DNA from 4 places in the Agarivorans albus genome. Region 1 is predicted to be linked to each of the others. Evidence: predicted binding sites of a transcription regulator. Region 1 holds the regulator's gene; each other region holds the start of a gene.
What was found. The regulator sigma-54, encoded in region 1, starts transcription at its own class of promoters, with help from an activator protein. The targets are predictions, from matches to a motif close to GTTGGCACGNNNNTNGNNT.

Region 1 (7,416 bases):
CATCCTTTAGAACCTGATTATTTTATTGATGTGGCTAAGCAGTGCGAAGATATCGCTTTGCGTAACCCACAAATTAAGGCGAGTGATGGCGCTAACATCAATAGCCATTATGGTGTGAAGGTATATGGTAATAGTCACGGCTTTTTAGCCGGTTATCCAACTAGTCGTCATAGCATTAGTTGCATGCTAATTGCTGGTGAAAAAGAGATGCAACGTGACTATGCCTACAGTGTGGCGCGTGATTTTGCAGATCTTGATAGTATTGAAACCATCGCAGCTAAAGCCCAGCAAAAAACCTTAGGGCGCTTAAATAGCCAAAAAATCTCTACCTGCGAAGTACCCGTGGTTTTTGACCAAGATGTAGCCAGTGGGCTATTTGGTCATTTAGTTGGGGCCATTAGTGGTGGCAACTTGTACCGTCGTTCGTCGTTCTTGTTAGATAGTTTAGGCAAGCAATTATTCCCTAGTTGGTTGTCGATTTATGAAGACCCATTTATTAAAAAAGGCTTGTCGAGTACGCCATTTGATAGTGAAGGCGTAGCACCAACTGCGAAACACATTATTGCTGACGGTAAATTAGAAACTTACTTACTAACCAGTTATTCGGCGCGTAAGTTGGGAATGCAAAGCACCGGCCATGCTGGTGGTATTCATAACTGGAAGGTTAAGCACAGTGGTATAAGTCGCGCAGAGTTACTTAAGCAAATGGGCACCGGCTTGCTAGTTACAGAAATGATGGGCCAAGGGGTAAATACAGTAACCGGTGATTATTCACGTGGCGCAGCAGGTTACTGGGTCGAAAACGGCGAGATTGCTTTCCCCGTGCATGAAATTACAGTGGCCAGCACTCTGCAAGAGATGTTTGCCAATATTGTGGCGATCGCTGATGACTTTGATAAAGAAAGCGCAATTCAGTCGGGCTCGGTGCTGATTTCATCGATGAAAGTAGCAGGTAGCTAAGCGTTAATTCTCAGCTCTTAACCTTGTTGTTTGAACAGGTTAAGAGCCGTTGACCAGATAACTCTGTCGTTTAGGCCAGCACTAAGGTGGCCATCCCTAAGAAAGAAAATAGCCCCATTACATCAGTCACGGTGGTTAATGCCATACCGCCTGCTAGTGCTGGGTCAATTTTAAACTTCTTCATTAACAGCGGAATAGTTACGCCGGCTAAACCGGCCAGTGACATGTTAATAAACATCGCACCAGCAATAATAACCCCTAAGGTCCAATCACCTTTCCATAGGGTCACTACTAAGGCAATCACAGTTGCCCAGATAATCCCGTTTAGCATGCCAATCGCAGCTTCTTTGCCTATTAACCAGCGAGAGTTACCTTCACCAATATGACCCACGGCTAAACCACGAATAACCAAAGCAAGGGTCTGATTGCCTGCGATTCCTCCCATGCTGGGTACAATCGTCATTAAAATGGCCAAGGTGGCTAACTGCTCTAGGGTAGATTCAAACATATTGCTGATGGAGGCCGCCACTAAGGCCGCGCACAGGTTTACTGCTAACCAAAAGGTGCGGCGTTGGGTACTTTTAACCACTGGGGCAAAGGTATCTTCATCATCGTCCATGCCCGCCATACCCATCATGCTGTGTTCAGCATTTTCGCGAATAATATCGACCACATCATCAATGGTGATCCGACCTAGCAGTTTACCTTGTTCATCAACTACTGGAGCCGAAATCCAGTCATGGCGTTCAAATAATGCTGCAACGTCGTTTTCATCCATAGATACATGGATGGTTTCTGCGTTTCCATCCATTACTTCTCGAACATTAACGTTGGGGCTTACCGTAAGCAGAGTAGATAAAGGAATATCGCCCAGTAGTAGGTCATCTTCGTCAACTACGTACAGGGCGTCGGTAGCCTCTGGCAGTTCGCCACGTAAACGTAAATAGCGCAATACCACATCAATACTTACGTCGGCCCGCAAGGTAATGGTATCGGTATTCATGATACTGCCAGCAGTATCTTCAGGGTAAGCTAGGGCCGCTTCTACACGGTGCCTGTCTTGACCATCCATTTGCTCAAGAACTTCTTGGTACACGCTGTCGGGCAGACTTCTTAGTACATAAGCGATGTCGTCGGTGTCCATGCCTTCAGTTGCGGCGGCCAGTGTTTCTGGTGCCATTAACTGAAGTACCCCTTCCATTACATCTTCGTTTAGCTCTTCGAGAATTTCACCATGTTGCTCGGGGTCGGTAAGTTGCCATAATACTTTACGCCCTGCTGGTGGGCTAGATTCTAGTAATAGTGCTACGTCACAGGGAGGCATTTGATGAAGCATGCGCCTAACATGCACGAACATACCACTGTCGAGGGCTTGATTTAGCTCCTGTAAGCGTTTGTGCTGATTAGGGTTTAACTCCATCTCTTCTGGCATAAGCGATCCCTATTGTTATTTTGTTATGTGCTGCTTGCTAATTGTAGCTTGGCTTTATTGCGTATAGATTTATTCTTCGTTGAAGTTAGCTTCTACTAGGGCTTGAACCGCATCTAGAGCGGCTTCTGCGTCTGCACCTTCAGATACTATGGTTAGCGTACTTCCTTGCGCGCTGGCTAGCACCAGTAAACCCATAACGCTGGCAGCAGAAGCCGTTTTCTCACCATCTATAATACTCAGCTCAGCGTCAAATTGCTGTGCCAGCTCAACCAACTTGGTGGCAGGACGTGCGTGCAGACCTAATTTGTTTTTTACTACTACTTGTCTAGTGAGCTTCAAGGCGATGTTCCAAAGTTCGGTGGCGTCGTTGCACTTTTCGATGAGCGCTAAAGAGGCTAGCAAGTCGCTCGGCCACATACACCGAGCGGTGTTGTCCGCCAGTACAGCCAATAGCAATGGTTAAATAGGCACGATTGTTAGCCTCTAAATGCGGTAACCAAGATTGCAATAACTGGCTAATCTGCTCGATATATTGGGTAACTAAAGGCTGCGCAGCCAAGTATTCTTGCACGGCTTTATCTAAGCCGGTTAGAGGACGTAGCTCCTCTTGCCAATGTGGGTTAGGTAAAAAACGCGCATCAAACATGTAGTCGGCATCGTTAGGCACACCATTTTTAAATCCAAAGGATTCGAACACCAAAATTAGCTGTTGTTGTTGGTCACCAGTAACGCGCGAGCGAATTAAGCCGCTTAGCTCGTGTACCGATAAACGGGAAGTGTCGATACGCAAATCGGCATTTCTAGAAATGGGGGCTAATAGCTCGGTTTCTGATTCAATCGCTTCTGCTAAAGATAAATTGCTTTGGCTAAGCGGGTGTACCCTGCGTGTTTCGCTGTAACGGCGGATCAGCGCTTCATCCTTCGCATCTAAAAAAATGCTTAACAGATTAATGTCTGGTCCAGCGTCTCGTATTAGCTGTCCTACCGGTGATAGCTCATCGGGAAGATTTCGAATATCAATGCTAATTGCTACTTTAGAATAGGTTTTTTTTAAGTTGTCGATAAGTGATTGCCAAAGCACAACCGGCAAATTGTCGACGCAATAGTAGCCGAGATCTTCCAATACTCTTAAGGCGACGGTTTTACCTGAACCCGAGCGCCCACTAACGATGATCAGTTCCATGATAATCCCTAAGGCTGATTAGAGTATTAGGCTACCATGATGTCGTACAATTCGTCATCACTTTGTGCACAACGAAGTTGTTTACATATTTGCTTATCGTTAAGTTTTTCAGCTACTTGAGCTAGAGTATTAAGATGTTGCTTACATTGATCTTCGGGTACTAGTAATGCAAATACCAAGTCTACCGGCTTGTTATCTATAGCATCGAAGGAAATAGGGGGATCGCAACGCAAGAAAACCGCTGTGGCTTGATGCTGGTTGTCGATACGGCCATGAGGAATAGCAATACCTTGGCCAATACCTGTGCTGCCCATTTTTTCTCGATTTAACAAGCTTTCAAAAATGCATTGGGTAGTGGTATCAAGCTGCTTGGCAGCCAGTTCGCTTACTATTTCTAGGGCGCGTTTTTTTGAAGAGCATTGAACTGCACTTTGGGTGCAGTCCAAGCTAAGTACTTTATTTAGTTGCATGGGGGTGGCTAACGTTTGTTAAGTTTTTCTTTATGTTTGATGACTTGGCGATCAAGTTTATCAATCAGGCTGTCGATGGCGGCATACATGTCAGAATGCTCAGAGGTTGCAAATACTTCGCCGCCGTTTAAATGTAATGTGGCTTCAGCAATTTGGTTCAGTTTTTCTACGTTGAGGATGACGTGAACGTTATTGATCTGATCGAATCGTCGGGTGAGTTTGGCAAACTTGGTGTGGACATATTCTTTCAAAGATTCAGTTATTTCTACGTGGTGTCCAGTAAGGTTAATTTGCATAGATATCTTCCCCTTTTAGTGGCCTTAGATAAGGCTCTTACGTTGGTTAGAAGGTGGAATTGCTAAAGACTCACGATATTTAGCAATCGTACGTCTTGCCACCTTGATCCCCTGATCTGCCAAAATATCAGCAATTTTGCTGTCGCTGAGTGGTTTACTGGTATTTTCGGCAGCTACCAGTTTCTTGATTAATGCACGAATAGCGGTTGATGAGCACTCACCTCCACCATCGGTAGCCACATGGCTAGAAAAGAAATACTTAAGCTCGAAGATGCCGCGAGGTGTATGCATGAATTTTTGGGTGGTTACCCGGGAAATGGTGGATTCGTGCATTTCTACAGCTTCTGCCACATCGTTCAGTACCATTGGCTTCATGGCTTCTTCGCCATATTCAAAAAACGCCTGTTGATGATGAACAATGCAGTTGGATACTTTTAATAGGGTTTCATTTCGGCTCTCGATACTTTTAATAAACCACTTGGCTTCTTGTAAGTGGCTACGAATAAACTGGGTATCGTTAGCGTTGGTAGAGGTTTTACTTAAAGATGCATAGTGGGAGTTAACACGCAACTTAGGCATTGCATCTGGGTTGAGCTCTACAACCCAGCGGCCTTGGCGTTTTACAACCGATACATCCGGGATAACATACTGGGCTTGGTTAGGCTCTACCGCGTTACCTGGTCGAGGTTCAAGCGTATGAATCAAACGCATGACTTCGCGTAACTGGTCTTCTTTAAGTTTGGTTTTGCGGGCTAATAGACGAAAATCGCGATTAGCTAATACATCAATGTGATTTGAAACTACATCTTTGGCTTCATTTAGCCAAGGGGTGTCTTCGGCAAAACGGCTTAATTGGATTAGTAAACACTCTTGCAGCGAGCGCGCTGCTATACCAACTGGATCGAAATGTTGGATGCGTTTAAGTACTGCTTCTACTTCATCTAGCTCTACATCTAAGTCATTGTTATCGCTTGAACGTAAGCCTTCTAGTAGCTGCTCACAGTCTTGGGTGAGGTAGCCCGATTCATCTACTGCATCAATAATGGCTAAAGCAATAGCTTGGTCTACTTCACTAAATGGAGTGAGTTGCATTTGCCACAATAAGTGGTCTTGTAAAGAGTCGACAGTTTCGCCCTGAAACAACATATCGTTGTCATCGCTCACGGCGCTGCCAGATGAGCTGGCTGGGGCAGAACTGGCGCTGTAGATATCGTCCCAAGTAGAGTCAACAGGGAGGTCGTCAGAAACAGTTTCTTGATTAATGGCATCGCCTGCTTCAATTTGACTGTTGTCTATGTCCGCAGTGGATTCGGCCTCGGTAGACTTCTCATTGGCAGATTTAGCGTCGGTTGCGTCACTATCACTGGCGTGAGACTCATCCGCCTCAAGCAGAGGGTTACTTTCCAGAGCCTCTTGAATCTCTTGCTGTAAATCCAGTGTTGAAAGCTGGAGTAAGCGAATGGCCTGTTGTAACTGGGGGGTCATGGTTAACTGCTGACCAAGACGCAACTGCAAAGATGCTTTCATTAACTACCGCTGTTCCTTCTTCTTATTGTCTTTTTTTAAACTTGCACTTTAACTATAGCTTGAATTGTTCTCCGAGATAAACTCGTTTCACATGTTCGTTTTCGAGAATTTCTTCTGGCTTTCCTGAGGCTATCAATTCGCCTTGGCTAACGATATAGGCATGCTCACAAACATCGAGAGTTTCTCGAACATTGTGGTCGGTAATTAGTACACCTAGACCGCGATCACGTAGGTGTTCAATGATCTTTTTAATATCGATAACAGAAATAGGATCTACCCCTGCGAAGGGTTCGTCAAGCAAAATAAACTTAGGTGCGGCGGCTAGCGCTCGGGCAATCTCAACCCTTCGACGCTCACCACCCGATAAGCTCATGCCTAGATTTTTGCGAATATGGCCAATGTGAAACTCTTCAAGAAGGTCGTCTAATGCACCAATTTGTTGCTCTTTATCGAGGTCTTTTCGGGTCTCTAATACGGCGAGTATGTTCTTCTCCACAGATAAGCGGCGAAAGATGGACGCTTCTTGCGGAAGGTAGCCAATGCCTTTGCGTGCGCGGGTATGCATCGCTGTACTAGAAATATCGTCATCATCGATGAGGATTCGGCCTTGGTCACGAGGCACCAAGCCCACCACCATGTAAAAAGTGGTTGTTTTGCCAGCGCCGTTTGGACCTAACAAGCCAACAATTTTACCGGTTTCTACATTTAGACTAACGTTTTTAACTACCTTACGGCCCTTGTAGGCTTTAGCTAGGTTTTCAGCAATTAGCGTACTCATTATTGCTGGTCTTCCTTGGGCGTTAGTTCGTCAAGCTGCTGAGGCAGGAAAATAGTAGTTACACGGCTATTTTCGTCGCCTTGTGCCACCATTTCTTGTTTGTTGATGCTGTATTTGATCATTTTACCTTTTACCAAGCTCTCTTCTTGTTTGAGTTGAGCATTGGTGGTGAGTGTTAGCGTTTGGGTTTTTAGGTCGTAACGCACTTCGTTCGCTTCAGCTTCAATTGGCTTGCCACTATCAAGTAATTGATAAAACGTTGCGGGTTCGCCTTTAGCGATCATTACTTCGCTGCCTTTTTCTTCGCTACCAATAACACTGAGTTCTTCGGCGTGCATTTTAATCGAGCCTTGAGTCACCACAACATTATTGTAAAAGGTGACTCGGTTTTCTTTGATATTGACCTGCTGGCGGTCAGCATCAACAATAATTTGTTTGTTGAAGTCGTCTTCTAGTGCTTGTGAACCCCAAGAAAGCATAAACAAGCTAGCCGCAAGTGCTAACTTACTCTTGTGGGTTGTGGTAAACCGCTTCGATATCATCTAATAAAGTCACTATTTCGTTGGCTAAATCACCGTCCATGCCAACGCCATACAGTTCGTATGAAGGGCCATAAACGGTAACAGGTTGATCGCTGCTCATGGTTTCTGTTTGCAGGTCGATCTCCAATTTTTCGGTTATTAAGTCGCGAACATACTCGCCACGGCTTAAATTTTTAATTACTACATTGTCATTTAAAATGACGTTTTGCTGCTGCTGTACTGTAGCGT
Region 2 (7,416 bases), 900 kb from region 1:
CATCACTAAACTGCGCACCTAAGCCATCTCCAGTGGTACTATTTAAGGCCACTGCTTGTTGGTCATTGCTTTGGTAAAGGCTCATGTTTGCTGACGATTGTGCTTGAGTCAGGCCTAAATCTTGAGTGCTAAGCGAAGCTGCCCGCCCAGCCTGATGCATAACCACCATTTGTTTGGCCACAAAATCTTGTTGGGTACTGAAATGCTTACTCTCAGGCAAAACAGCAGAGCTTTGACCGATCAAGCGTAAGGTGTAGTTACCTCTATATGGACCCGAATTAAAGGCAGTGTAAGCTTCCACAACAAGATAATAACTGCCAGTTTGATCAACACTTAACAACTCGGTTTTGTTAATGCCTAAAGAAGAGCTAACTTCAAACATGGTGTCTGCATTTATCAGACGTAAATCAAAATCGTTACCGCTAGTTTCCCAATCGGCAATTTCTAAAAACAAACGTTGATTAGCTTGTAAATCGACCCGATAAACATCACGTTCATCGGGTTCATTTACAAAGCGATCTTTAGCTTCACCAGTAGCATGGCTAGCTAAGTAGCCACTTACCGTGGCAATAGGCGGAAGTATCTGCGCTTCTTCATACTCGTTATTTTCAATATATTCATTGTCAGCATTATTAACATCACTATCAACTACCGTATTCACAGCTGTAGTTACTGTGCCACTCACCGGATAGGATTTACCGTCTAGCACTAAAACGCGAGTTTCAGCTACCTGCTCTTGGCCTTCAAAGTCACGTGAAGCACGCACCATAAATACGCCTTCTTCGTTATAGATATGCGACACAGCTTCGCTGCCAAGTGAAGTGCTTGAATTGCCGTCACCAAAATCCCAAATAACTTGCACATTACTTAAGTCACTTGCAGTAGAGATTGCTTGAAAATTAACATCTAGGGGAGGGATGCCGGCACTTTCTGAGCTTAAAATAGTTAAGGCGGAAGCAGCGTCATTAGTAACCTGAATTACAGTGCTAGAGGTCGAGCTTAAATTATCATTATCTAAAACTGTTAAACGGACCGTATAGTTGCCTTCGCTGGCATAGCTTTTAGAAACATTGATTCCGTTTGCGCCGCTACCGTCACCAAAGTCCCAAGTATAATCAACAATAGTACCGTCATCACTCGAGCCACTGCCGTCAAACTGAATAAGCTGCCCTATAACAGCTTCACTGCGACTTACACTAATGGTCGAACTCGGTGAACCTGCAGACGAGCCTGAGTCACCACCTCCACCACCACAAGCAAACAAAGCTATGCTAAGTAATACCGCTACTATTGCTTTCATATAATCCCTTACATCTACTATTTAGCGCTGTATATATACTACGCACTATATAGTCACAATTATATTAGGCTTATGTAAAGAAAGTGAAAATTTTGCCAAACCTATGCGACATTGTTGTGATTAGCCATCCAGTAACAGCGCACAATGCTAAAGTTACTTGGCAAACTTAGGTATTTGCCTTATCCCGCTTTAGTAGCTCATCATTTTGAACCGCGCTGTCACCCTGCAACATAGCCTTTGGAATAGACCCTTTAGTTGGCACACTTTTGCCCTCTTGGCTAACCCCGGTTGCAGCGCTACCAGTTTGGCTTGCCGCAGCTATTTGCTGGCTACCTTCGGCAACAATATCAGCACTTGCTAAAGCCGCTTGCTCGGCCAGCTCTTCGGCAGTAGGTAATACTTGAGTAGCACTTGGATCACCCGACATGCCAGCAACAAGAGCAGCAGCAATACCTTGGCCTAACTCCGTAAATTGCTTTTCAATATCGGCACGCAATACGCTTTGTAATAAATCAGTGCCTGCTAAGCCTGCCGCAACTGGATTACCAGAGGCTAACCCCATGCCTATGTTCATAGCGGCGGGAGCCACGTCCATAATGCCAACATCCACCGTACCCTCGGCTTTGTCGCCTGTGTTTGTAGCCGTCGCCAGCGCTTCAGTGTTTTGCTGAGTATCGCTTTTGGGGCTTAAAGCATCTTGTAGCTTTTGAGTAAAACTAGTGTCTGATTTTACTTCACTGGCTTGCTGATTATTCACCTCAATCAACTTAGGTTTATAATCTAGACTATTGGTTGCGAGCGGGGTGTTGCTATAAGAAGTTGTCATATTCTTCTCCTTCAATATTGATTATTGCGTGCTTTCAGTAAGGGCGAACGGATCATCAGTAACCGCCACCAATACGTCGCGAATCTGTATGTTAGCCATGTCGGAATAGCGCTCAGTCGCTAGTACCGCGCGGTCGGACTGCACCGACACTACCGTTAGTTGAGTTTGGTCTGCGTTAAATATCGGGCCGCGCAGCCCTCCATCTAAATGCATTAAGTATTGCTGCCTAACCAGCTCAAACTTGTCACCTTTACGTACACCATTCGTTTGTCCAATGTTGATTACCACTTGCCCGTTATACAGCCCAACTACCGTTGCCAAACTTTGGCGGCAATAGAGTGCATCCTCAACGTCACTAACTGATTGGTCGATGTAGGAGTCAATCAACTTGCCATACTCTGAGGACCAAAAGGTTTCACCCGTAACGTCCAACTTCATCGTCACGTCGAATGGCCATTCTCGATTAGACCCGTAATTTTTACGGAGTACCGTTTCACCATTGATACCGTCAATCACGTAGAGTTTTATTTGAAAGTTGCGAAGCTTAACGGTGTTTTTCATGCCGAGTAGGTTAGTGGTGGTTTCGTTGTAGCTCGACATGTCATTGATCTTGCCAAACAAAATATATTGCACGTCGTACTGTTGAGATAGGCTGCGTGCTACTTTGAGCATTTGCGGCTCTATATCATTGGCATAGCGACCATCAAACGCTATTTGACGAGTCATTAAGTGCCGGGCATCAACCCTTTTACTCTTTGATTTAAACCGGTGAAATAAGCGCTGCGAGACTTCTTCAGGTGTTCTATAAACCCCACCAAGCTGGGCATGTTCGCGCTTCTGCAATTGAAAAGGCCCTACAAACAGGGTTTTAGCGTAGCTATCTTTCTCGCAGGTATTTAAAGGAAATATGTCAGCGGCCACCTTCACAGTCATTTGGTCATCAATGATGGTCTCAACCAATAGCTTCATGTCATACACTTCGCCATTAGTACGCACCGTTAGTTCATCGGTTTCCAACACGCCAGACTTCACCACTTGCAGTGACTTTACACTGGCACCACCGCGATACATTAAGGTTAACAAAGCGTCTTGGATAGCCTGCTGACGAGCTTTATCTACTTGGCCGTCGACGATCTTGGCTTGGCCTTCACCTTCTAACCAAATAGCGTAACTGGGAAAATTAATGCCCATTAACGTCAGCAGACACACGCAAACTCGTAAAAATTTAGACATAATCAACGCCCTACAGTGGCCACATACTTCCGCCTAGGAATGAAGATAACCAGCCTTGAGTTTGCACGTCGGCGTGATCACCAGTGCCACTAAACTCGATACGCGCATCGGCCACCTGGTAGGAGCCAATCGAGTTATCTTCTCCAACGTCTAACGGCCGCACAATACCGGTAAAGCGCATGTACTCTTTACCATTGTTGATTACTAGCCACTTTTCACCGCGTACAACCAAATTGCCGTTGTTCAAGATGTCGACCACCGAAACGGTAATTCTGCCTGACAAACGATGTCGCTGATCAGCATCAGAAGATCCGTCAAAATCTTGTTTTTGCTTCATTTCTAGCTCGACTACACGCCCGTTAATCGTTAGATTTCCGCCCGGCACAGTAACCGGATCAAGCTTATAGCTGTTCTCTTTACCAAGGTTTGAACTGGCCGATTTAGTCGCGGTGGCTTCCTCCTCCAAAAGCACTGTAATGGTGTCGCCTAGTGCAAAAGGTGGGGTATAACTATATAAGCTGCGTGAAGTATTGCTGTTAAACATCGAGCCGGTAATAATCACTTGATCCGCAGCTGGGCTAGGTTCAATAGGTGCATAAAAAGGATCATCGGGGATCGGAGAACGGCTATCGGTGCTTACTGTGACTTGACGTTGATTGCGGTCTTCTCGCTCTTGAACGTTCTCCGCAACTTCTTCTACACCATCTACAATTGACGAACATGCTGACAGCAACAATACATTGCACAACATCACTACTCTGGTAATCATTGGTCTATTCCTACTTACGTTAGTTTCCGTTTACCGTTCTCTTTCCACTTGCTTTAACCTAGGCCCGAGCTTTTTATCTCGTTTATTGTAATTAGTTACCTAAGAAAGCCTTAGGCCACAAATAGCAAAGCAAATGCCACTAACGTCAGTAGAAACATATCCTTACGATAATCTAGCTGACAAAATCTTTACCTAACCGACAACATTCCGTCGTTTTTGCCGCTTTTAGCTAGGTACGACACAAAATGCAAATTAAATGCCACTAAATTCATAAAACTCAGTATTTTATAATGTTTATATAAATTGATATAAATTTTAATTCACTGCAGCCGATACAGCTTAGGTTGAGCAGAAAAACTAAGTTTTAGTCAAATAATCGGCAAAACTTACCTCAAGCCGGATAAAAGCTGCCTTTTTGATTTTCGTTCTAGGCAAAGATTGCCTAGTAACTCTTACCGTAATTCTAGAAACCAACCAGCCTTAAAGTAAAAAGCGCTCAAAACAATTAGTTAAATACGGCTTCAACGAACTCAACTTTTGCATCTCAATCAAGCTAGATCACTTGGCTATGAGATAGCCTTCCAACAACTTACCAACTTCACGTTCATAAGCCTTTAGAACTGCAACCATTAAGCACGGCCAATAATGAAAACGCTCTTTAATAAAAATGGGAGATAGGGAAGGGGATGATATGCCTGAGAGACTAAACTGCAGGCAATAAAAAAGCCCTCGTCGTAAGACGAGGGCTTAGTATAGGAGCCTGGCGGTGGTCAGGTGCGCAGCATAGCTGCTTGTGCTTCGGCGGAACAAAACTGCGTTTTGTCTTTAAACGCCTCCGCCCTACTTTTGAAAGCAGGCCACGCTAAACACAAACAAAAAGGGCTTCCCAATCGGGAAGCCCTTTTCGATAATGAGAGCCTGGCGGTGACCTACTTTCACATGGGGAAGCCCCACACTATCATCGGCGCAGTTGCGTTTCACTTCTGAGTTCGGCATGGAGTCAGGTGGGTCCACAACGCTATTGCCACCAGGCAAAAACTGTTGTCTTTAACATTCGAAAAAGCTGAAACATCTCATGAGCACTAACAAGTATTCATGGTTTCTAAAAATAAAGTATCTATAAGCAACACCCTTTAGGTGTTGTATGGTTAAGCCTCACGGGTAATTAGTACAAGTTAGCTCAATGCCTCACAGCACTTACACACCTTGCCTATCAACGTTGTAGTCTCCAACGGCCCTTCAGAGGACTTAAAGTCCTAGTGAGAATTAATCTCGAGGCCTGCTTCCCGCTTAGATGCTTTCAGCGGTTATCAGTTCCGAACGTAGCTACTGGGCAATGCTATTGGCATAACAACCCAAACACCAGCGGTTCGTCCACTCCGGTCCTCTCGTACTAGGAGCAGCTCCCCTCAATTCTCAAACGCCCACGGCAGATAGGGACCGAACTGTCTCACGACGTTCTAAACCCAGCTCGCGTACCACTTTAAATGGCGAACAGCCATACCCTTGGGACCGACTTCAGCCCCAGGATGTGATGAGCCGACATCGAGGTGCCAAACACCGCCGTCGATATGAACTCTTGGGCGGTATCAGCCTGTTATCCCCGGAGTACCTTTTATCCGTTGAGCGATGGCCCTTCCATACAGAACCACCGGATCACTATGACCTACTTTCGTACCTGCTCGACGTGTCTGTCTCGCAGTTAAGCTGGCTTATGCCATTGCACTAACCGTATGATGTCCGACCATACTTAGCCAACCTTCGTGCTCCTCCGTTACTCTTTGGGAGGAGACCGCCCCAGTCAAACTACCCACCAGACACTGTCCGCAATCCCGATAAGGGACCAACGTTAGAACATCAACACTACAAGGGTGGTATTTCAAGGTCGGCTCCACGTCATCTAGCGACAACGCTTCAAAGCCTCCCACCTATCCTACACATGTAGGGTCAATGTTCAGTGTCAAGCTGTAGTAAAGGTTCACGGGGTCTTTCCGTCTAGCCGCGGGTACACCGCATCTTCACGGCAATTTCAATTTCACTGAGTCTCGGGTGGAGACAGCTTGGCCATCATTACGCCATTCGTGCAGGTCGGAACTTACCCGACAAGGAATTTCGCTACCTTAGGACCGTTATAGTTACGGCCGCCGTTTACCGGGGCTTCGATCAATAGCTTCGCGCGAACGCTAACCACATCAATTAACCTTCCGGCACCGGGCAGGCGTCACACCGTATACGTCATCTTTCGATTTAGCACAGTGCTGTGTTTTTAATAAACAGTTGCAGCCAACTGGTATCTGCGACTCTCAGCAGCTTAGGGAGCAAGTCCCATCACCATCAAGAGCGTACCTTCTCCCGAAGTTACGGTACCATTTTGCCTAGTTCCTTCACCCGAGTTCTCTCAAGCGCCTTGGTATTCTCTACCCAACCACCTGTGTCGGTTTGGGGTACGGTTTCGTATAATCTGAAGCTTAGAGACTTTTCCTGGAAGCAGGGCATCAACCACTTCGTGTCCGTAGACACTCGTCATCAACTCTCAGCGTAATGTAAACCCGGATTTGCCTAAGTTTACCGCCTACTGCCTTTCACGTGGACAACCATCGCCACGCTGGCCTAGCCTTCTCCGTCCTCCCATCGCAATTATACGAAGTACAGGAATATTAACCTGTTTCCCATCGACTACACTTTTCAGTCTCGCCTTAGGGGCCGACTCACCCTGCCCTGATTAACATTGGACAGGAAACCTTGGTCTTTCGGCGAGGGGGCTTTTCACCCCCTTTATCGTTACTCATGTCAACATTCGCACTTCTGATACCTCCAGCAAACCTTACGATTCACCTTCAACGGCTTACAGAACGCTCCTCTACCGAGCATGCAAGCATGCTCCCGTAGCTTCGGTGGTATGTTTAGCCCCGTTACATCTTCCGCGCAGGCCGACTCGACCAGTGAGCTATTACGCTTTCTTTAAATGATGGCTGCTTCTAAGCCAACATCCTGGCTGTCTAAGCCTTCCCACATCGTTTCCCACTTAACATACACTTTGGGACCTTAGCTGACGGTCTGGGTTGTTTCCCTTTCCACGACGGACGTTAGCACCCGCCGTGTGTCTCCCGAGTAGTACTTGATGGTATTCGGAGTTTGCAAAGGGTTGGTAAGTCGGGATGACCCCCTAGCCTTAACAGTGCTCTACCCCCATCAGTATTCGCTCGAGGCGCTACCTAAATAGCTTTCGAGGAGAACCAGCTATCTCCCGGTTTGATTGGCCTTTCACCCCCAGCCACAAGTCATCCG
Region 3 (7,416 bases), 1.7 Mb from region 1:
TTAAATCTACCTTAGAGCAGGCCTTTGAAGACCTTGCTCCATTAAGTGAAAACCAAATCCTATCGCAATGCTTTAGTGTGTTAGAGCAAATGCCAATGGCTATGTCGGTAAGTGATTTAAACGCAAACTTTATGTTTGTGAATAAGCGATTCGCCGAGATCACCGGATACGAGCAAAAGGATTTGATAGGAAAAAACCATTCTTTACTTAGTTATAAAACAACGCCAAACGAGGTGTACCAAGGACTATGGGGCTGCATTAGTAGCGGAGGGAGTTGGCAAGGGCGTTTAGTTAACAAGAAGAAAAATGGCCAACGCTATCTTGCAGAGTTATCGATAACCGGTCTACGTAACCAGCAAGGAAATATAACCCACTATATGAGTGTTCATCGGGATATTAGTGAACGCCATCAGCAACAAACTATAGCGGCTAATCAAAAGTTAATGGTTGAAGCAGTGCTTAATACTGCGCCTGTTGCTATCGCCTTGCTCGACCAAAGTCATCAAGTTGTGCTAGATAACCTTTCTTACAAAACCTTGCGCAGCGATTTTAGCGATGAACCGGTCGCAATTGCTTTAAATCAGTTAAAAGGTAAACAGGAAGTTGATGGCTTATTTAACGAAGGACAGACTTTTAATGTTGAAGTAGGTAAGGGCAAGCGTAAACGCTGGTTTAGCTGTTGTGTGTCTACTGTGAATATCAGTGGGTCTGAGGTAGATGATTACTTTGTACCCAAAGTTAGCCGTTACTTGGTTATTACTTTAAGTGAAGTAACCAAGGAGCGACGCCGCCAAGCCCAGCAACAGTTATCAGAGTTGCGCCGTTCCACAGAAGAGTCGGAAGCCTTGCATAGTATGCAAGAGGCGTTGCATGCGGCTATTCATCAGATCCAAGGGCCAATTAATATGATTGATTCAGCCTTACAGATGTTTTGTGGGGTATCAAATAGTTGTGCCAGAACGGCAGCAATGCAAGCAGGTTTAGAAGCAGGCCACGCTGCAATTGCCCAACTAGAAAGCGCCTTACCGCGTAAACCCTACGAGGCAAGCCAGTCAGTAAACATTAATCAATTGGTACATGAAGTGACTGAGTTATCCAGCGACCGTTTATTAAATCGCAGCATAACCATGCAACTAAGTTTAAACGGTACCTTGCCTTCATTAACCGGCCAGCCTTCTCGTATTCGAGTGGCTTTAAAACAGCTTATAGATAATGCGATAGAAGCTATCGATTACGGTAAGAAAACACGCCGTGAAATTGTTTGTAGCACCCAATTAGTAGATGAAGAAATAGAAGTCACTGTCGAAGACAGTGGGCCTGGCATTAAAAAGGAGTTACAGCTAAAGGTGTTTGAACCCTTCTACAGTACCAAGCCAAGTAATAACAGCGGATGTCGTGGTGTTGGTTTGAGCATTGTGCAACAAGTAGTGAGTGAACACAGCGGTACCGTTCAGTACTTATCAACTTCATTAGGCGGCTGTAAAGCTCGCATCGTTCTTCCTCTTCGTAGCCGTAAGCGAGGTGAATAATGGACTATTCAACAAAACGCGAATCACATATCGCCGAGCAACACTTGGCAGCCTTGTACGACGTAAGTAGCGTATTAACCAATAGCTTGGATTACAAACAAAGCGTAAACAAAGTGCTGCAAGTGTTGCACGACAAAGCCATGTTACAGCATGCAATGTTAGCGCTCATTGCCGAAAACGAACAAATGCTTAGTGTTGATACGGTGCACACGCCGAATCATGCCAACGATAGTGTTGCTAAAAACATTCGTTATCGACCAGGCGAGGGCATTGTTGGTACTGTATTAACACAGAAACAGCCTATTGTTTTAAGCAAAGTGTCTAATGATTTACGCTTTGCAGATAAACTTGATTTGTATGCATTAGATTTACCATTTATTGCGGTACCGATTAAGAAATCCAATGAAGTATTAGGCGTACTAGCCGCTCAACCACAAATAGATGCTCCAGAAAAACTAGCTTTGTTTACCCGGTTTTTGGAGATGACCGCAAACCTAATTGCAAAAAGTGTATTGCTTGCCAAAGACGTTGCCGTACAAACCGATCAACTAGAAGCTGAACGTGACAGGTTAAGGCGTAAAGTAAGAAGCAACTACAGTATGGACAACATCGTTGGTCATTCTCGGGTAATGCGCAGAGTGTTTGAGCAAATTCGCTTGGTGTCTAAATGGGATAGTACGGTACTTATACGCGGTGAGTCCGGCACCGGTAAAGAGCTTATTGCCAATGCTATTCACTATAATTCGCCCAGAGCTACCGGACCTTTTATCAAGCTTAACTGCGCAGCCTTACCCGACAACTTGTTGGAGTCGGAGTTGTTTGGTCATGAAAAGGGCGCGTTCACCGGAGCGGTAAAACAACGCAAAGGCCGTTTTGAAATGGCTGACGGTGGCACTTTGTTTTTAGATGAAATTGGTGAAATTTCTTCAGCCTTTCAAGCCAAATTACTGCGAGTATTACAGGAAGGCGAGTTTGAGCGGGTAGGCAGTACCCAAACCATTAACGTCGATGTGCGTATCTTGGCGGCAACAAATCGAAACCTAGAAGAAGAGGTTAAGCAAGATCGTTTTCGCGAAGATTTGTATTACCGACTAAATGTTATGCCTATGTTCCCGCCACCGCTGCGTGACAGGATAGAAGACTTACCCGACTTAGCCGAGTTTTTGATTGAAAAGCTGGCTAAACAACAACGGCGCAAGCTACAACTTACCGATGGCGCCATTCGTATGATGATGGCCTATGACTGGCCCGGTAATGTTCGTCAGTTGGAGAACCTGCTCGAACGCGCATCGGTGATGAGCGAAAGTGGGGTAATTGATCAAGATTTAATTGTTATCGATGGTTTAGATGGCCCTAAAATAAGTCCACGGCCAAGCATCGAAAAAGTTAACTTGGAAAGCCAAGAAATGGACGAGAGGGAGCGAGTTATTGCAGCCTTAGAGCAAGCTGGATGGGTGCAAGCTAAAGCAGCCCGCTTGCTCAATATGACACCAAGGCAAATAGCTTATCGTATTCAAGTAATGAATATTAACGTTAGACAGCTTTAATGGAAAAGCTGGCATTTAGCGATGTAACCGACCTATGCCAGTTTATACAACAGCGGCTTAGCTATACAAATCAACAACAGCGTAAGCAAGCCGCTTTAAATGGCTTCTGGTGGAAAACTCCGGCTGAAACCTTACGTGATGGTCATGGCTTTTGTTATGACCTAGCCGCTTTTGCTTTGCATAATCTGCCTTCATCTTTGTTACCCCAAGCCAAGCTTCTGTTGGTTGTTTGGGGTGACTTTGCTAAGCAATCAAATGCAGGCCACTTTGTTTGTACCTTTAAAATCCAGAAATCCTACTACAGCATCGACAATGGGCGACTTAAAGGTCCTTTTACCTTCTCGGTATTACTGCAATCAGCATCTCGGAGCAATCAGGTCATTGTATATAAATGGCTGTTAATGAGGGATATTAGCTACCACATTAGTTATAAAGAGATGGCAAAGTTTATCTGCGATTAACGCCGCCACTCTGTCGTGTTTACAACAAATACGACATACAAGCTTACTTTTAAGGTGTTTGTTCGTTTTAAGTAACTGTATTTAAAGAAAAAGATACTTGGAACAGCACTTGCAAAACTACCTATATAGTAGTGTACAAGGAAGCTTTTCATGACAATACAACCACTTAAGCAAGCCAATGGAGAGAATCCGTTAAGCGCACAAGCCAGTAAACAAGCTGCTTTAGTAGCAAAACATCCGTGCTTTTCAAAAGCAGGCCATCAGTATGCCCGAATACATTTACCTGTAGCGCCTGCTTGTAATATTCAATGTAATTACTGCAATCGAAAATTTGATTGCAGTAATGAAACCCGACCCGGAGTCGTCTCGAAGTTGCTTTCTCCAGCAGCTGCAGTAAAGCGTTTTGTAAAAGTTAAAAAGCATGTTCCAGAAACTCAAGTGGTAGGTATTGCTGGGCCAGGAGACCCTTTGGCCAATCCCAAGGCTACTTTGGCGAGTTTAAAGGCCATAGAGAAAGTAGATACTGATGTTCATCTGTGTGTTTCTACTAATGGTTTGGCCTTAGCTGATCAACTTGAGTCGCTGATGGAAGCAGGCGTTAGGCATTTAACCATTACCATTAACTGTATTGATGCTGATATTGGCCAACGTATATACCCTTGGGTGTATTTCAACCAACGTCGCTTGAGGGGCAGAGAAGCAGCGCAAACTCTAATTGATCGCCAATTACTGGGTTTAGAAGCGGCTATTAAGGCGGGGATGCTAGTAAAAGTTAATACGGTATTGATCCCAGGGATCAACGATTTCCATATTGAATCGCTGGCTAAAGAATTGGGTAGATATGGTGCCTTTATTCATAACATTATGCCGCTAATCTCTGATCCAGCACACGGTACTTACTTTGGTTTAATGGGTCAGCGAGAACCCACCAAACAAGAGCTAAACCTTGCTAGAGAGCAAGCCGGTCAGAGTATGCAGCAAATGACTCATTGCCAGCAATGCCGCGCTGACGCAGTAGGTAAGTTAGGCCAAGACATAGATTTGGCTGCGCTCGAGAATAGTGAGCCAGCACAGGTAGCAAGGTCGATACAGGTTGCTATTGCTAGTAGTAGTTTGAGCTTGATTGACCAGCATTTTGGCCACGCCACGCAGTTTTCTATGTACCGAGTAAGCGCAGACGAGATTACTCAGTTAGATGACTTTTCTTGGCAGCAGTATTGCCAAGGTAGTGAGCAGTGCGATGACTCCGCAGTTAAAGATTTAAGCCAACTAAAACACGTCGACACAATTTTGTGTAGTCGAATTGGCCATGCTCCGCAGCTGGAGTTGTCTGCAATGAACGTAAAAGCAAACACCGATTATGCCCTACGGGATATACGGGGCGCTCTTGAAGATCTTCAACAACAGTTAGCTGCGCAACAGGCAACCACAAGCAAATCTAGCTGTAGCATGGGAGAGTGTAGCTAATGGCCTTATCAATTACTAAATCATGTATAGCGTGTTACGCCTGTAAAGAAGTTTGCCCCAGTAAAGCCATTACCAGTGGCGATAAACAATTTGCAGTTATTGCACACCGCTGTGATGAGTGTTCAAACAATGTTAATGGTGCTCAATGTGCTCATATTTGCCCCGTTGAAAACGCCATTGTTGATGCAAACGGTTGTGCGTTAAATCCTCCTGGTTCGTTAACCGGTTTACCCCAAGAAGCTAACGTTATTGCCTTAAGTTAGGAGCGTTTATGGAAATACAAACTCTTCAAGAAACCACTAGTTTTATAGGTACAGAGTGGCAACAAGCTTTATCTCGGGTTTGCCCGCCTATGTCTATGCACAATAGAAATTGGTTTAAGTTGATCATTCATAGCCAATTAAATGGCCAAGCCGAACTGCCTTATGGTCTTGGCTTAGATAATGCCAGTTATATGGACTTAAAACGGACTATTGCTAGTGACGATATTAGTAAACAAGAGCTTTTGTGGAAACAGCCTTATAAAGCGGGTTTGCGTAAACGCGCTCAAGTACTAGAAGAAGTATTTGAACTACGCATGCAAGAACGCAACGAGCTGAGCGCGCTGCTATTTGCTCATTGCAACGACAAAGTGCCTTTTGCCTTTCAAATGGCAATTATTGTGGCCACTGCCTGTTTATCTCAATCGCACCTTTGGCATAGCTTAGGGCTGCGCAATCGTAGTGAACTTGGTGAATTACTTAAGTACAACTTTCCGTTATTACATCAGCAAAATACTAACAATATGCGCTGGAAACGTTTTTTTTACCGTCAGCTTTGCCAACAAGGTGGGGACTACGTTTGCAGAGCACCTAGTTGTCAGGAATGTTCATCCTATTCCGAATGCTTTGTTGATTAAAACTGTTTCAAAGGGCTAATTAAGTTAGCCCTTTTTTTCTTGTTTTAGATCTTCGTTATATACCCAACAATACAGCGTAGTTTGTTAACTTCGCTACAGCTATCGGTCACCTTACTTTGTTGCTTAACCCCAGTATTAAAGGGCTTCTTAACGATATTTGTTGGTTGGCGTCGTGCTTGCAATAAGTTAACTAACGGTGCGTTTAGTTCGCATTTGTTCAATTTAACTAAGCGCCTAAAGGCGTTGTATAGGTGCGAATATGACCTTAAGAGAACTTAATCATACCAACCAACCACTGATGGGAAAAATTAAGCTTTGTAGTGAGCTAGGTCCATTTCTTAGTGATAAACGAATAAAGCTTTTAGAGGCCATTACTGAATACGGTTCTCTAAGTGCAGCAGCCAAGTCTATTCCTATGTCTTATAAAGCAGCTTGGGATGCGCTAGATGCAATTAACAACTTATCTGAACATCCTTTGGTCATTAAAAAAAGTGGCGGTAAACATGGAGGTGGAACTCAGCTGACCGATTACGGAATTGGCCTGTTAAGTTTATACCGAGCCTTAGAGCTTGAGTACCAACAAGCTTTTGAACAATTGAAGCCGAAAATTAACGAACCCTGTGATGAGCAGCTAAACGTAGTTGAATTTAGACAGCTAATGCGCCGTATGAGTTTGCGTTGCAGCGCAAGAAATCAACTACTCGGCCAAGTTGTATTGATTGATAAAAAATCAGTCAACTGTTTGGTTAAAGTGGCAATAAGCCGCCAACTAACCGTTAACGCCTTACTGTCTATGGAATCTGTAGAAGAGTTAAATCTTACGTTGGGAAGTGAAGTATTGTGCTTGATAAAAGCCTCTCAAGTAAGCATACGCAAAGGTGCAGACACCGCCAAAAGTAATACTAACCAATTTGTAGGGCGGGTTAGCCGCATAAACAAAGGGCCAGACAACTTGGATATTAGTGTCCAGCTGGCTGAACAAAAAAACTTATCCGCTATTGTTCCAAGTGTACTTGAGGAACAACTCGACATAAAAGAGCAGTGCCAAGTAGCCGTCTCTTTTAGTGCATCCGCAGTCATTATTTGTAGTTATTAAACTCTAGGAAGTAGTAATGAAAAAACTATTAAGCAAGCTATGTGTTAGTTGGGTTTTACTGGTTGTAGCAATACTAAAGGTAACAAGCCTTCAAGCGGCAGAGATTAAAGTAGCTGTTGCTGCAAATTTTTATAAACCTGTTTTGGCCTTGGTCGATCACTACCAAAAAGAAACCGGGCATCACGTTCAAGTGTCTGCTGGTTCAACGGGTAAGTTATATGCACAGATTAAAAATGGTGCGCCATTTGAAGTATTTTTAGCCGCAGACCAACAACGACCTAGTTTATTAGTGGAAGAGGGATTGGCAGAGCCAAGTAGCCAGTTTACCTATGCCCTAGGAACCTTGGTGCTGTGGTCGAACAACCCGGAGTTAGTGGATGGCAAAGGTGAAATACTAAAAGAAGAATTAACGCATATC
Region 4 (7,416 bases), 1.7 Mb from region 1:
GAACATTTCCGGTGCGAAGTTAGGAATACCGGTAAACTTCATGGCTTGGCCTTGAGTAAAAGTATCGCCAATTTGAATGGTGCCGTGGTTGTGTAAACCGATAATGTCGCCAGCAATCGCTTTTTCAGCAGCGGCGCGGTCGCCTGCCATAAAGGTTACTGCATCAGAAATGCTTACATCTTTACCTAAGCGTACATGACGCATTTTCATGCCTTTATTGTATTCACCAGACACAATGCGCATAAAGGCAATACGGTCGCGGTGTTTAGGATCCATATTCGCTTGGATCTTAAATACGAAGCCAGAGAAGCTATCATCAGAAGCGGTAACTTCACCTATATCAGTAGCACGAGGTTTTGGCGCAGGTGCCCAGTTGGTTAAACCTTCTAACATATGGTCTACACCAAAGTTACCCAGCGCGGTACCAAAATACACAGGTGTTAATTCACCGCTTAAAAACAGTTCAAGATCAAACTCGTTAGACGCACCTAGTACCAGCTCAAGCTCATCACGCAAGGTTTCGGCAAGCTCATCGCCTACGGCGGCATCTATTTCGGGGTTATCTAAACCTTTGATGATTTGTTGGTCTTGAATGGTATGGCCTTTACCAGTTTGGTAAAGAATCACTTCATCTTTAAGAATGTGATAAACACCTTTAAACAATTTACCGCAGCCAATTGGCCAAGTAATTGGTGCGCACATCATGTTAAGTTCGCTCTCTACCTCATCCATTACTTCCATTGGGTCGCGAATATCGCGGTCCAATTTGTTCATAAAGGTAACAATAGGCGTATCACGCAGGCGAGTTACTTCCATTAATTTACGGGTACGATCTTCTACACCTTTCGCCGCGTCAATCACCATCAAACAGGAGTCAACTGCAGTTAGGGTACGGTAAGTATCTTCCGAGAAGTCTTCGTGTCCAGGAGTATCTAGCAGGTTAACAATACAATCGTTAAACGGGAACTGCATCACCGAGGTAGTAACCGAGATACCACGCTCTTTCTCCATTTCCATCCAGTCAGATTTAGCGTGAGTAGCGTTACCGCGACCTTTCACTGTACCGGCTTTTTGAATCGCGTTTCCGAACAACAATACTTTTTCAGTAATGGTGGTTTTACCCGCATCCGGGTGAGAGATAATTGCAAAGGTTCTTCGGCTAGCAATATCTTGCAAGAGTGAAGCGTTAGACATCGAATCAATTCTTCTAATTTGGTAACGCGAGGATGCAGCAAAGCGGCAATTTGGCCGAAACAGCACAATCACCCAGCGTTTAGTTAATCGTAATTGGCGGGTATTTTCGCCGATCTAGCTTTGATAAACAATCGGCGCTTTAGTTACTATTGGAAAACTAGGGCTTTCGATAGCGAATAGGTAAGTGTTTTGCGTATAGCTACTCATTTAAAGGTAGGAATTACTCAATACAACAACTCCCTCTTTGTTAAACCAGCAAGCACTTTAGTATTAACTCCAGCAATTACCACAAAGGCAGCGATTAATTCGTCAGTATTCTTTACACCCAGTATTTATTGTTAATAAAAACAGTAAGAAAAGTGATACTGGCCATGGACTTGCGAGTTTGGTACAGTAATTGCCTAGAACTGGTCGAACCATTTATATCAAGGAAGATTGTTTTGAACCGCAAGCATGTATTTTTCGCCGTTGTAGGCTTACTTACCACTTTTGTTAGCCAAGCCAGTGTGATTACTTTTGATGAATTGGCCAACGGTGAAATTGTTAATGGTCAATACCAGTTAAGTCATGGTGTTAGCATAGATGGAACCAATGTACGTTTAGGCCAAAACAATTTGGCCGTCGCTTTTGATACCAGCCTTATCAATACTCAGGACCCAGATTTAGAGTCGCCTTTTAGTAATATTAACCAACCCAATTTAGGTATTGCTAACCCTGGCAATGTACTCATTATTCATGAGAACCCAAACTCGTGTAATGGCCTTATTTGTAACAACCCAGATGACGAAGGGCGTCGTCCTGCAGGTTTCTTCACCATTAACTTCTCAAGTTCGGTATACCTAGAAAGTATCGACTTTTTTGACATTGAGCTGGCAGAGAATGGCTACACAGCACAAAATGCCATTCACTTGTTTGATGCGCAAAACAACGAAATTTTCCCAACTGATTTCTACACTCCGCATACCGGCGGCGACAATACTTGGAACCGCTTAGATTTTGCAGTAGCCGAAGTAGCCTCAATGCGTATTCACTTAAACGGCTCTGGCGCTATCGATAACATTCGCTTCTCGGTTCCCGAGCCTGGCAGCATTGCCTTATTTGCACTAGCCTGTTTTGGCTTAGTAGCAAGACGCTTTAAATAAAACCAAAAACGCCGCTTACTCTAAGCGGCGTTTTTTGCCGAGCGAGTTACTTAAAATCGATAACCGATAGTCAGTCGCGCTATGTCAGCATCATTTTCATAACCTTTTTTATCAATCACTCTGGTTAAACTACCACCAACAAACCAAGTTTGAGTATTACGCCAATGTGGGTAATAGTTCACCCCGATGGTGACAACTCCCTTTGTGTCAAAAGCGCTAGCGTGCTCATATTTGTCTTGGGCAAAGTAAGGTCCGGCACCGAATCGTCCTTCAAGGTGGTTTCCTAGTGGAATAAAGCGCCAAACTTGAGCGGTAATGCCGCGCCGTTCAGTCCACCCACTATCACCCCCCTCGTCTAACCAACCTAGTGACACTGCGTAATTGTTTGAGAAACGATGAGCTCCTTCAACGCTATAGCCCACAGTGGTTTCTGGACCGCCATGATTGATTTTAGTATTTGCTAACGACACCCACACTTCATTAATAAATCCGTTCCCATCTTGCTTAACTTGATTACTGCCATTATCGATATCAATACCAAAGCCCACTAAAAAGGAGTTACTGGTTGGCCTATCTGGAATTAGATAATTGTTCCATTGCCCCCGTAAGTGGGCACCTGTTCCGATGTAATTGATGGGATATACCAAGGCTACGGTGCTCATCATGCCCAAACGTTTTTCGTTAAGCTCTACACCTTCGGCATTTCTAGTGGTATCAAATGAAAAGTAAGGGCCACTACCAAGTTCTAATCTAGCTGTTTTAGTCAACATAGGGGTGTAAACCAGCTGAGTAGAAAAACCATCTCGATGGTGGTTGTAAGGGTGGCCCTCATTAGCATGCACAAAATCTAAGCGGACATTGTCTTTCAAATACTGGCCAAAGCGTACATCAAATGAGCGGTGGTTTTGTTTCTTATCTTCTTTATCCACACCTTCAACGTTGGTGATGCCCGACCCCATGGTTAAAGCAAAATAGCTATTGCGAGGTTCTACTGACTGATAAGTAGATGACTTGTCTTGGGCCACAACACCTGTGCTAACTAAAGCCACTATTAAGGCTAATACTTGTAAATATTTTACGAGTTGCGCTCGTTGCCATGTTGAAAAAAGTGCTGTGCTGTTGATTGCAACCGCTGCAGTGCTGATAGTCATGAGATGGTTCCTAATTCGCTATTACCAGGCCAAACACCTAGCAACTAAAATTTCGGGTAGCTTGTTATCCATGACACTGCCGATAGCCAGCTTAGCTATCTTCTAAAATCCCTATCCTAAATTTGCCTAACTCCCCCTTGTTTAATTAATAATTATTCTTCAGGTGATTTATTTGATTGTTTTCTTTCTTCTAAAAACCTTAATAAAGAAACAAACAACATTGAAACCACCCCAGTAAATAAAAACGCAATATAAATACTCATTACCTATCCTCTAAACATTCTTAAGCACCACGTCATTAACATGGCGAAAACAAATTAGAGATTAGATAGAAAACAAAACTAAAAAAATGACTTAGAGAAACCCAAATTTGGCGCTCCTCAATGACTTAAAAATCATAAGCCAAATAGCAAAGTTGAATTTCTCTAAACCGTACTAAAACCTACCCAAATAAATAAAATCATTTCCAACTTAAACAGCACACCAACTTGTGCACTTATTTGAAGAGATATAAAAATGAACAACACTACACTATTAGCACTAGCCATTAGCTCAACGTTTTCGCTCAATGCATTTTCTGCCGAAACATCGCGCTTTAGTGGCGAGATTTTCCTACTTGGCGGCTTCAGCTCTACTAACTCAAACCTGAGCACCGAGAACAACGCTCGCCTGAACAACTTAAACGGTAGCGGCGAAACCCAAGACGAATTTATCGCTGTTCCGCTAGGTAACTTGGCCTACGACCTAGGCCAGCAGCGCAACCAACGTATTTATTTAGGTACTTCACGCGATGACTTGGCGGTGGGTGATTTGGCCTTTGAGCTTGGCTACCAGTATGACTTTGCCAACGGCACGCAAATCGACATTGCTTTTCTACCTACCGTGCTTTCTGGTGAAGTGTGGGCCAACCCTTACGACACAGATAATGCGCGCAGCGAGACTGACGTTGATGGTTACGCCTACCGCGTAAAGCTGAACCAAATCATGGGTTCTGGTTTCTCGTTAGATTTGGCTGTGGGTAAAAATGAAATTGATAACGAGCAAATTGAATACCGTAGCTTGCACCGCGATGCCGACGTTTACTTCGCCAAGGCTAGTTATGCCTTCCAAATTGGCCAAAGCTCAGCACTAGTACCGGCATTTAGCTATACCGAGAACGATGCAGTGGGTGCAGCGGCAAGCTACGAGCGTTACGAAACCGAGTTGACCTACTACATGGTGCACAACGCACACTCGCTAGCCCTAACCGCTGGCTTTGGCAAGACTGAATACGATGCGGTTAATCCAATCTTCGATAAGACACGAAAAGATGACCACTACAAGCTGTTCGTCGCTTATGAGTACGCCAACGTTATGGGATGGGAAAATTGGAACTTCGTATCACTTTCTGGCTTGAACACCACCAGTTCAAATATCGATTTCTATGAATCAGACGAGTATGTGGTAACGGCCGGCCTTAGCTACAAATTCTAAACCTAAATAAAGAACCAGCGCCTTGTGGTTACGCTTTGGCCGGGCTTAGACCCAGACCAAACTTAGCCATGAGTGCGCGACCTCAACACTACCCAACAAATATATTAGAGAAGACTCAATGAAACTACTTAGCAACTTAACTCGCATTCCACTCGCGTTTGGCCTTGTTACCCTGCTGGCAGCCTGCAGCGCTAAGCCGGTACAAGTACAAGACTACCAAGCTGTAGCTGATACCGACGGCCTAGAGTTGGACCACAGCCATGCACCTAGTGTGGTTTACGTTCGCCCCGGTGCTGCTAGCCTAAGCGAGTACGATAACTTTATTATAGAGCCGGTAATCGTGGTTGATGGCGAACGTTATGTGAACAAAGACAATGCTGAGAGCATTGCTAAGATGCAGCAATATTTAGCTAAGTCAGTCAGTGAGGAGCTTAGCCAAGCTGGCTATCAAGTTGGTGGTGAAAAAACTGACAATGCGCTACGTATCACTTTCAAAATTTCTGGCATCAGCGCGCCTTCGGCGGCAGCCAATGTCACTACAGTACTTGCACCCTTCGCGCTTAGCGTGGGAGAAGTCACCATCGAGACCGTATTTCGTAACGCGGCCAGCGAGCGCATTGATGCAGTAGCGATAATGCAGTCTAGAGGTTCTCGCTTCCTTAATGCGACCCCGTGGTCCACTTGGGCCGATGTAGAACAAACCTTTGATGGCTGGGCCAAATCATTTCGTCAATCTTTAGATAAAGCACATAAAGTATAAATATGTCGAAACATCATAGATTATCCCCCCAGCAGCTAAATTCTGGGGGCTTTCTTTAATACATAAACTTCATAACCAAGGCTTAAAGTAGCAATAAACTTTATTTGCTGAACACTCGCAGCTAGACCCCACCAAACGATTTGATTACACTGAATAAATAACTAAAACTCGCCATAGCCAAGGATGAACATTATGGCTCGTAGCCTGGTCTTAGCCGCTATCTCGGCCCTGTTAGTTGCCTGTAGCTCTCCACCAGAACGAAACGGCCTGCCCTTAAACAAAGCTGCGCTCAGCGGCATACTGGCTGATCCTAGTATTCGTACCTGGGGCGATGTAGAGCCTAATGCCGATGAGCTGCATGAGTATACCGAGAGCTTCGATAAACAGTTGCTAGTGGACGAGCAAGGCGAGCTTCGCGTGCAAAACATGCTAACCATCTCCGGTGGTGGTGCCAACGGAGCTTATGGCGCAGGCTTGCTAAATGGTTTAAGTGCCAGCGGTGAACGCCCTGAGTATCGCTTGGTAACCGGGATTAGCACCGGTGCTATTCTCGGTCTATACGCCTTCCTTGGGCCTGATTACGACCACAAAATCCGCCAGTTCTATACCGAATACTCTGACGATAACATCTACAGTAAGCGCAGCCTGTTTAGTCTATTTTCAAGCTCATCCTTCTTAGACACCCAACCCTTTGTTCAGTTAGTACGTGACGAGATTAATCAAGACTTAATGGCACAGGTTGCAGCGGAGCATTTGCGTGGCCGTCGTTTCTTGGTGAAGACCACCAACTTAGACGCACAGCGTGCCGTAATTTGGGATATGGGCGCGATAGCGCAGTACACCGGAGAAGAAGCAGAAACCTTATTTGAAAACGTGATTATCGCATCCGCTGCCATTCCTGGAGCTTTCGAGCCGGTACTGCTGCCAGTTCTGGTTGATGGTGAAGTGTATGATGAGCTACACGTTGATGGTGGCGTAATGGCGCAGGTGTTCTTCATTCCAGAAAACTTAGATATCTCGGTTTATCGTCAGTATGAAAGTCAATATTTGGAATCGCTTGGATTTGCTCCTAACCAGAACCTAGAAAGCCGGGTTTGGGTAGTAAGCAATTCTAAACTCGCCTCGGAATGGCAAGAAACTAATCCCGGTATCTTCGGCATTATGGGACGTTCGATCGCCACTATGTTACGTGTTCAAACCCAAACTAATATTTCCTTGATTGAACGTCAGGCCAAACTAACCAATTCAGAACTCAAGCTTTCGTACATTCACCATACCATACCCGGGCTCCCAACCGACGCCCCTTTTGACAATACCTATATGCGCTGGCTTTATTGCTATGGATACAGTCAAGGCATCAACCCTCAGCATTGGGAAACTCATGCTCCAAACTATGCTGCGCTTTACGAGCAACAGATTGCAGAAGCTGAGAAGCAACAGCTAGCGACAGACATTGCTAGCTTTGATTGGGATCAATTAGAGCCAGGACTGAGCTTAAAAATGGAACAGTGTCTTAGCACCCTATAGGTTCAGCATCAGCTAAATAAATACCCAAAAGCGCTGCTGCGCTTTTTTTGCTTTGTGGACTTTGGTTTAACCAGTAGTAATAGTTGCTAGCGAGAGAAAGCTCAGTGGGCTTGAATGGTTTTATTTGGCAGTAACAGCACTCAGCATATCGCTAGTACTTAGATAAGCA

Region 2: K5620_RS20530 (flagellar basal body L-ring protein FlgH) is a predicted target of sigma-54. The motif match lies at 4,374-4,392, and genes of this name have one in related genera.
Region 3: nifB (nitrogenase cofactor biosynthesis protein NifB) is a predicted target of sigma-54. The motif match lies at 3,634-3,652, and genes of this name have one in related genera.
Region 4: K5620_RS17055 (PEP-CTERM sorting domain-containing protein) is a predicted target of sigma-54. The motif match lies at 1,579-1,597, and genes of this name have one in related genera.

What each region holds. Positions count from the first base shown of each region.
Region 1 is NZ_AP023032.1:645,070-652,485, forward strand. It holds gene pmbA (metalloprotease PmbA) at 1-960, shown strand, start outside; gene mgtE (magnesium transporter) at 1,031-2,392, opposite strand; gene K5620_RS03100 (HPr family phosphocarrier protein) at 2,462-2,731, opposite strand; gene rapZ (RNase adapter RapZ) at 2,718-3,575, opposite strand; gene ptsN (PTS IIA-like nitrogen regulatory protein PtsN) at 3,602-4,045, opposite strand; gene hpf (ribosome hibernation promoting factor) at 4,054-4,341, opposite strand; gene K5620_RS03120 (RNA polymerase factor sigma-54) at 4,366-5,868, opposite strand; gene lptB (LPS export ABC transporter ATP-binding protein) at 5,921-6,646, opposite strand; gene lptA (lipopolysaccharide transport periplasmic protein LptA) at 6,646-7,125, opposite strand; gene lptC (LPS export ABC transporter periplasmic protein LptC) at 7,151-7,416, opposite strand, start outside.
Region 2 is NZ_AP023032.1:4,537,338-4,544,753, forward strand. It holds gene K5620_RS20515 (S8 family serine peptidase) at 1-1,300, opposite strand, end outside; gene K5620_RS20520 (hypothetical protein) at 1,467-2,126, opposite strand; gene K5620_RS20525 (flagellar assembly protein T N-terminal domain-containing protein) at 2,148-3,359, opposite strand; gene K5620_RS20530 (flagellar basal body L-ring protein FlgH) at 3,370-4,128, opposite strand; rRNA gene rrf (5S ribosomal RNA) at 5,045-5,160, opposite strand; rRNA gene K5620_RS20540 (23S ribosomal RNA) at 5,273-7,416, opposite strand, start outside.
Region 3 is NZ_AP023032.1:2,384,891-2,392,306, reverse strand. It holds gene nifL (nitrogen fixation negative regulator NifL) at 1-1,529, shown strand, start outside; gene nifA (nif-specific transcriptional activator NifA) at 1,529-3,076, shown strand; gene K5620_RS11000 (transglutaminase-like domain-containing protein) at 3,076-3,537, shown strand; gene nifB (nitrogenase cofactor biosynthesis protein NifB) at 3,688-5,004, shown strand; gene K5620_RS10990 (4Fe-4S binding protein) at 5,004-5,267, shown strand; gene K5620_RS10985 (nitrogen fixation protein NifQ) at 5,276-5,902, shown strand; gene K5620_RS10980 (TOBE domain-containing protein) at 6,162-6,998, shown strand; gene modA (molybdate ABC transporter substrate-binding protein) at 7,015-7,416, shown strand, end outside.
Region 4 is NZ_AP023032.1:3,749,329-3,756,744, forward strand. It holds gene prfC (peptide chain release factor 3) at 1-1,194, opposite strand, end outside; gene K5620_RS17055 (PEP-CTERM sorting domain-containing protein) at 1,635-2,336, shown strand; gene K5620_RS17060 (hypothetical protein) at 2,387-3,487, opposite strand; gene K5620_RS17065 (DUF2860 domain-containing protein) at 4,004-4,960, shown strand; gene K5620_RS17070 (DUF3313 family protein) at 5,079-5,720, shown strand; gene K5620_RS17075 (patatin-like phospholipase family protein) at 5,913-7,247, shown strand.